Linked DNA regions of Stappia indica. The protein of the gene in region 1 binds, or shares a complex with, the protein of each later gene. Links are inferred from orthologs where the notes say so. Each region holds a gene or a part of one and is shown on either strand. Other genes may lie near its edges.

The links.
Region 2: the proteins of GH266_RS05470 (region 1) and scpA are in contact, whole or in part, in a crystal structure (PDB 8DPB), measured with the Methylorubrum extorquens proteins. The link is inferred for Stappia indica from one-to-one orthologs. Residues at the interface, in SOR26638.1 of Methylorubrum extorquens: Arg20, Ala21, Ala24, Arg25, Thr28, Ser32, Arg33, Arg34, His37, Thr98, Gly99, Gly100, Ser101, Ile102, Leu103, Lys106, Thr107, Ala110, Ala113, Ile114, Asp115, Arg116, Ala118, Phe119, Ile120, Arg121, Pro122, Pro124; in SOR27001.1 of Methylorubrum extorquens: Glu577, Glu578, Asn579, Asp580, Gly581, Arg582, Arg583, Arg585, His596, Ala604, Ser605, Ala608, Asp609, Gly611, Phe612, Asp613, Val614, Asp615, Ile616, Gly617, Pro618, Leu619, Glu625, Arg628, Gln629, Val631, Glu632, Asn633, Asp634, Glu661.

The regions. Positions count from the first base shown.
Region 1 is NZ_CP046908.1:1,137,234-1,140,353, reverse strand. What follows is about bases 97-2,905. They hold GH266_RS05470 (ArgK/MeaB family GTPase), read left to right. Parts: upstream 97-933; coding sequence 934-1,878; downstream 1,879-2,905. Other genes in these bases: GH266_RS05465 (bifunctional diguanylate cyclase/phosphodiesterase), read right to left, coding at 1,879-2,905; ppdK (pyruvate, phosphate dikinase), read left to right, coding at 97-929. Also shown: more of ppdK, read left to right, coding at 1-96; more of GH266_RS05465, read right to left, coding at 2,906-3,120. UniProt on the Escherichia coli protein: Binds and hydrolyzes GTP. Likely functions as a G-protein chaperone that assists AdoCbl cofactor delivery to the methylmalonyl-CoA mutase (MCM) ScpA and reactivation of the enzyme during catalysis.
Region 2 is NZ_CP046908.1:770,237-773,538, forward strand. What follows is about bases 197-3,187. They hold scpA (methylmalonyl-CoA mutase), read left to right. Parts: upstream 197-613; coding sequence 614-2,761; downstream 2,762-3,187. Other genes in these bases: GH266_RS03570 (acetyl-CoA carboxylase biotin carboxylase subunit), read left to right, coding at 197-604; topA (type I DNA topoisomerase), read left to right, coding at 3,048-3,187. In the rest of the region: more of GH266_RS03570, read left to right, coding at 1-196; more of topA, read left to right, coding at 3,188-3,302. UniProt on the Escherichia coli protein: Catalyzes the interconversion of succinyl-CoA and methylmalonyl-CoA. Could be part of a pathway that converts succinate to propionate.

The DNA.
Region 1 (3,120 bases):
AAGAGCGCATCGTCGCGGTGCGCGAAATGATCCTGTCGGAGACCGAACAGGGCCGCCGTGCGGCGCTCGACAAGCTGCTGCCGATGCAGCGCGGCGACTTCACCGAGCTGTTCGAGATCATGCAGGGCCTGCCCGTGACGATCCGCCTGCTCGACCCGCCGCTGCACGAGTTCCTGCCGCATAGCGAGGAGGAAATCGCCGAGGTGGCGGCGGTGATGGGCGTCGACAGCGAGGTGCTGCGGCAGCGGGCGCACGATCTCGACGAGTTCAACCCGATGCTCGGCCATCGCGGCTGCCGACTGCTGGTGACCTATCCGGAAATCGCCGAAATGCAGGCGCGCGCCATCTTCGAGGGTGCCGTGGCGGCCGGCAAGACGACCGGATCGCCGGTGACGCCGGAGATCATGGTGCCGCTGGTCGGCGTCAAGGCGGAACTCGACCTGGTGCGTGCGCGCATCGACGCGATGGCGAAGGCGGTGGCGCAGGAAACCGGCGTCACCATCGACTATCAGGTCGGCACGATGATCGAGCTGCCGCGGGCGTGCCTGCGCGCTGGCGAGATCGCCGAGACGGCGGAGTTCTTCTCCTTCGGCACCAACGACCTGACCCAGACCACCTTCGGCATCTCGCGCGACGACGCGGCTTCGTTCCTCGGCCCCTACCAGCGCATGGGCGTGGTGGAGCGCGATCCGTTCGTCTCGCTCGACCAGGAGGGCGTCGGCGAGCTGATCCGCATCGGCGCCGACCGCGGCCGGGCGGCCCGCCCGGGCCTCAAGCTCGGCATCTGCGGCGAGCATGGCGGCGACCCTGCCTCGATCGCCTTCTGCGAGAGCGTCGGGCTCGACTACGTGTCCTGCTCGCCGTTCCGCGTGCCGATCGCCCGGCTGGCGGCCGCGCAGGCGGCGCTGAAGGCGAAGAAAGCGGCCTGAGGCCATGGCGGTCCGGCGGCCGGCGACCATCGCGGAGCTTGCCGCCGGCGGCAAGCCGGCGCTCGCCCGCACGCTGTCGGCCATCGAGACGGCGGCGGCCGAGCCCGCCTTCCTGCAGCTTCTGGATGAGGCGGCGGGGGCAGGGGGCGGCCGCGTCCTCGGGCTGACCGGTCCGCCGGGCGTCGGCAAGTCGACGCTGACCAACGCCCTTATCCGCACCTATCGCGGGCGGGGCGAGAGCGTCGGCGTCATCGCCGTCGATCCCTCCTCGCAGATCACCGGCGGCGCGCTGCTCGGCGACCGCACGCGGCTTTCCACCGATCCTGAGGATACGGGCGTCTTCGTGCGCTCGATGGCGGCGCGCGACCGGCTCGGCGGGCTCTCCGACCATGCCATCGCCGCCGTCGTCCTGATGCGCGCGGTGATGGACCGGGTGATCGTCGAATCGGTCGGCATTGGCCAGTCGGAGGCGGATGTCGCCCATGTCGCCGACACGCTCGCCCTGTGCATCCAGCCGGGGTCGGGCGACAGCCTGCAATTCATGAAAGCCGGGGTGATGGAGCTGCCCGACTTGGTGCTGGTCACCAAGGCGGACATGGGCGCTCTGGCCCGGCGCGCGGCGGCCGATGTGCAAGGCGCGCTGTCGCTGGCCCGCCCGGCCGGAGCCGCCCTGTCCGAGGTGCTGATGGTCTCGGCGACGGCGGAGCAGGGTATCGCGGAGGCGGTTGCGGCCTGCGATGCCCATGCGGCGCGGCTGGAGGCGGGCGGCGAACTCGCCGGGCGGCGCGCGCGGCAGCAGCGGCACTGGGTGGTGGATGCCGTCACCCGGCGCTTCGGCACGGTGGGACGGGCGGTCTGCGACATCGACGCGGCGCTTGCCGGGGCAGGCGGGCCGTTCGGCGCCATCGCCCGGCTGGACGGCGAGCTTCGGGCGCGACTTGTCCCCTGATCACGCCCTGAGCGGCACGGCCTGCTGATCCTCGCCCGACAAACGGGCCTCAGCTTCGGCGATGCGGCTTGGAGGCACGGGCCGCGACAGGTAGAAGCCCTGCAGGCGGTCGCAATTCGTCCGCTGCAGGATCACCGCCTGCTGGCGGGTCTCGATGCCTTCCGCCACCACCTTCATCCCCAGCGCCTCGCCCAAGTCGATGATCGTCGACAGGATCGCATGGGCATGCGGTGCGATCTCCAGGTCGGCGATGAAGGAGCGGTCGATCTTCAACGTGTTGAAGGGAAAGCGGCGCAGGTAGCTCAGGCTCGAATAGCCGACGCCGAAATCGTCCAGCGCGACGCGCACGCCCATTTCCTGCACCTGGGTGAGGATCTTGAGAATGTCGTTGTCGTTGTCGGCGAAGACCGACTCGGTCACCTCGATCTCCAGCCGCGAGGGCTCGAAGTTGCAGGCCTCCAGCGTGTCGCGAAGGTCCTCGATGAAACGCGGATGGCGGAACTGGGTCGGCGAGACATTGACCGCAAGGCCCAGATGCGGCCAGGCGGCGGCGTCCTGGCAGGCGCGGCGCAGCACGTAGAGGCCGAGATCGTTGATCAGGCCGGTCTCCTCGGCAATCGGCACAAAGGTCGCCGGGCTGATCGCGCCCATGTCGGGATCGGTCCAGCGCAGCAGCGCCTCCACGGACAGGACCTTGGTTCCGTCGATCGTGGTCTGCGGCTGGTAGACGACGTCGAGCTTGCCGCGGGCAATGGCATCGCGCAGGGCGTGGGCAAGGCTCTCCCGGGTGCGCACATGTTCTTCCATGCAGGCCTCGAAGAAGGCCCAGCGGCCGCGGCCGCTCGCCTTGGCCGAGTAGAGCGCGATGTCCGCCTTGCGCAGCAGCTCGCCCATCGACAGGCTGTCTTCGGGCGCAATCGCCGCACCCACGCTGAGACTGACATGCAGGTGGTTGCCGCCGATATACATCGGCACGGCGAAGCGGTCCTGCATGCGCTTCAGCACCTGCTCGATGCGCTCGCGGGAGTCGCAGCCGGGCAGCAGCAGAGCGAACTCGTCGCCGCTGATGCGTGCGAGCGTCGCCTCTTCCGGCACCAGCACGCGCAACCGGCGCGCCGCCTCGCGGATCACCTCGTCGCCGGCGGCGTGTCCCAGCGTATCGTTGATGTCCTTGAAGTGGTCGAGGTCGATATAGATCACGCCGAGCAGGCCCTTTGCGGCCTGCCATCCGGCCAGCTCCTC
Region 2 (3,302 bases), 370 kb from region 1 along the record:
CCATGTGTCGGAGACGCGGGCAACGCAGATCAGCGGCGCCATGGACAACCACCGCCGGGTGATCGGGCCGAACTGGACCATCGTGGTGGAGCGCGAGGAGTTTCCGCTCGCCATCACGCAGGAGGGCGACGGCAGCTACACGGTCGCGCCGCGCGAAGGCGAGGACGGCACGGCGCTGTCGGCCCCGCGCAAGGTGTCGCTCGGTGACTGGAAGCCGGGCACGCCGCTCATCGAGGCGCGCATCGACGGCCGGCCGCTGGCGGTGAAGGTCGACCCGACGCTGCAAGGCTTCCGCCTGCGCCGGCGCGGCGCCGAGGTGGTGCTTTCCTGCCTCACCCCGCGCCAGGCGATGGCCGCGCGGCTGATGCCGGAGAAAATCCCGGCCGACACCTCGAAGATGCTGCTGTGCCCGATGCCGGGCCTGGTGGTGTCCATCGCGGTGGAGCAGGGGCAGACCGTCGAGGCGGGCCAGACGCTCGCCACGGTGGAGGCGATGAAGATGGAGAACGTGCTGAAGGCCGAGCGCAAGGGCGTGGTCAAGACCATCGCCGCCAAGCCGGGCGACAGCCTCGCCGTCGACGAGATCATCATGGAATTCGAATAGGAGCGGGTCATGACCGAGAAGAAGACCGTTCGCGACTGGATGGACCTGGCCTCGAAGGAGCTCAAGGGCAGCGATCCGCAGGACCTCGTCTGGCAGACGCCGGAGGGCATCCCGGTCAAGCCGCTCTACACCGAGGAGGATCTGGAAGGGATCGGGCACCTGGGCACCCTGCCCGGCTTCGAGCCCTTCCTGCGCGGCCCCCGCGCGACCATGTATGCCGGCCGCCCCTGGACGATCCGGCAATATGCGGGCTTTTCGACGGCGGAGGAATCCAACGCCTTCTACCGCAAGGCGCTCGCCGCCGGCCAGCAGGGCGTCTCGGTCGCCTTCGACCTTGCCACCCATCGCGGCTATGACAGCGACCACCCGCGCGTCGTCGGCGATGTCGGCAAGGCGGGCGTTGCCATCGACAGCGTCGAGGACATGAAGATCCTGTTCGACGGCATCCCGCTGGAGCAGATCTCCGTCTCCATGACCATGAACGGCGCCGTGATCCCGATCCTCGCCAATTTCATCGTCGCGGGCGAGGAACAGGGCGTGCCGCGGGCGAAGCTGTCGGGCACGATCCAGAACGACATCCTCAAGGAGTTCATGGTCCGCAACACCTACATCTATCCGCCCGAGCCCTCGATGCGGATCATCGCCGACATCATCGAGTACACGGCGAAGGAGATGCCGAAGTTCAACTCCATCTCCATTTCCGGCTACCACATGCAGGAAGCCGGGGCGACGCTGGTGCAGGAGCTGGCCTTCACCCTGGCGGACGGGCGCGAATATGTGCGCGCCGCGCTGAAGAAGGGGCTCGACGTCGACGCCTTCGCCGGGCGCCTGTCCTTCTTCTTCGCCATCGGCATGAACTTCTTCATGGAGGCGGCGAAGCTGCGCGCCGCGCGCCTGCTGTGGTCGCGCATCATGACGGAGTTCCAGCCGAAGAAGGCCTCCTCCCTGATGCTGCGCACCCACTGCCAGACCTCCGGCGTGTCGCTGCAGGAGCAGGACCCGTACAACAACATCGTGCGCACCGCCTTCGAGGCGATGTCGGCGGCGCTGGGCGGCACCCAGTCGCTGCACACCAACTCCTTCGACGAGGCCATCGCCCTGCCGACGGAGTTTTCCGCGCGCATCGCCCGCAACACCCAGCTGATCCTGCAGCACGAGACCGGCGTGACCAAGGTCGTCGACCCGCTGGCCGGCTCCTATTACGTGGAGAGCCTGACCAACGAGCTGGCCACCCGCGCCTGGGAGATCATCGAGCGCATCGAGGCCGAGGGCGGCATGACAGCGGCCGTCGACAAGGGCCTGCCCAAGCGGATGATCGAGGAGGCCGCGACCCGTCGCCAGGCCGCCGTCGACCGCGGCGACGAGGTGATCGTCGGCGTCAACCGGTTCCGCCTGGAGAACGAGGACGACATCGAGATCCTCGACATCGACAACAAGGCGGTGCGGGAGTCCCAGATCGCCCGCATCGAGCGCACCCGGCGCCAGCGCGATCCCCAGCGCGCGCAGGAGACCCTCGACGCGCTGCGCGAGGTCGCCCGCACGGGCCAGGGCAACATCCTGGAGGCCGCCGTGGAGGCGGCCCGCGCCCGCGCCACGCTCGGCGAGATTTCCGATGCGCTGCGCGAGGCCTTCGGCGACCACGAGGCGGTGCCGAAGGTGGTGCGCCATGTCTACGGGCCGGCCTATGAGGGCGAGCCGGAATACGAGACCCTGGTGCAGCGGCTCTCCGACTTTTCCGCCTCGCTCGGCGAGACGCCGCGCGTGCTGGTCGCCAAGCTCGGCCAGGACGGCCACGACCGCGGCGCCAAGGTGATCGCCTCGGCCTTCGGCGACATCGGCTTCGACGTCATCGCCGGCCCGCTGTTCCAGACGCCGGAAGAGGCGGCGGACCTTGCGGTGAAGAACAAGGTGCATGTGGTCGGCATGTCGTCGCTGGCCGCCGGCCACAAGACGCTGGCCCCGCAGCTGGTCGAGGCGCTGAAGGCGCGCGGCGCCTCCGACGTCATCGTCGTCGTCGGCGGCGTGATCCCGCGCCAGGACTACCAGTTCCTCAAGGATGCCGGCGTCTCGGCAATCTTCGGCCCCGGTTCCAACGTGCTCGATGCCGCCCGCTCGGTGCTCGATCTGATCGCCGGCCGCCGCCGCAACGTGGCGTAAGTCAAGGAGAAGGCGGGCCTTTCGGCCCGCCTCGCCCCTCGGCTCCAAGGCGGGCCGCACTGCACGAGCGGCACCGGCCGCAACGGCGCAAGACCCCTTCCCGTCTTATCCCTTCGCAGCAATAGCGCGGCGATTTCTGCGGCGACCCTTGACCCGCCCTGCCGGAAAGGTCATTTGACAGCGGCCATGCATTTGGGGGATCGTCCCGCGTCAGTCGCGCAGACCGTATCCGCTGCAAGGCGCCGTCCAGACGGGTCGGCGCACCCGTTTTCCTGTTTGGGGTCTCATGAATATCGTCATCGTGGAATCGCCGGCCAAGGCCAAGACCATCAACAAGTATCTTGGCTCAGACTATCAGGTCCTCGCCTCCTACGGCCATGTCCGCGACCTGCCCGCCAAGGACGGCTCGGTGCTGCCCGACGAAGATTTCGCAATGACCTGGGATGTCGATGCGAAGTCCCAGAAGCGCCTCAACGACATCGTCCGCGCCGTCAAGGATGCCGACCGCCTGATCCTCGCAACTGACCCCGACCGCGAGGGA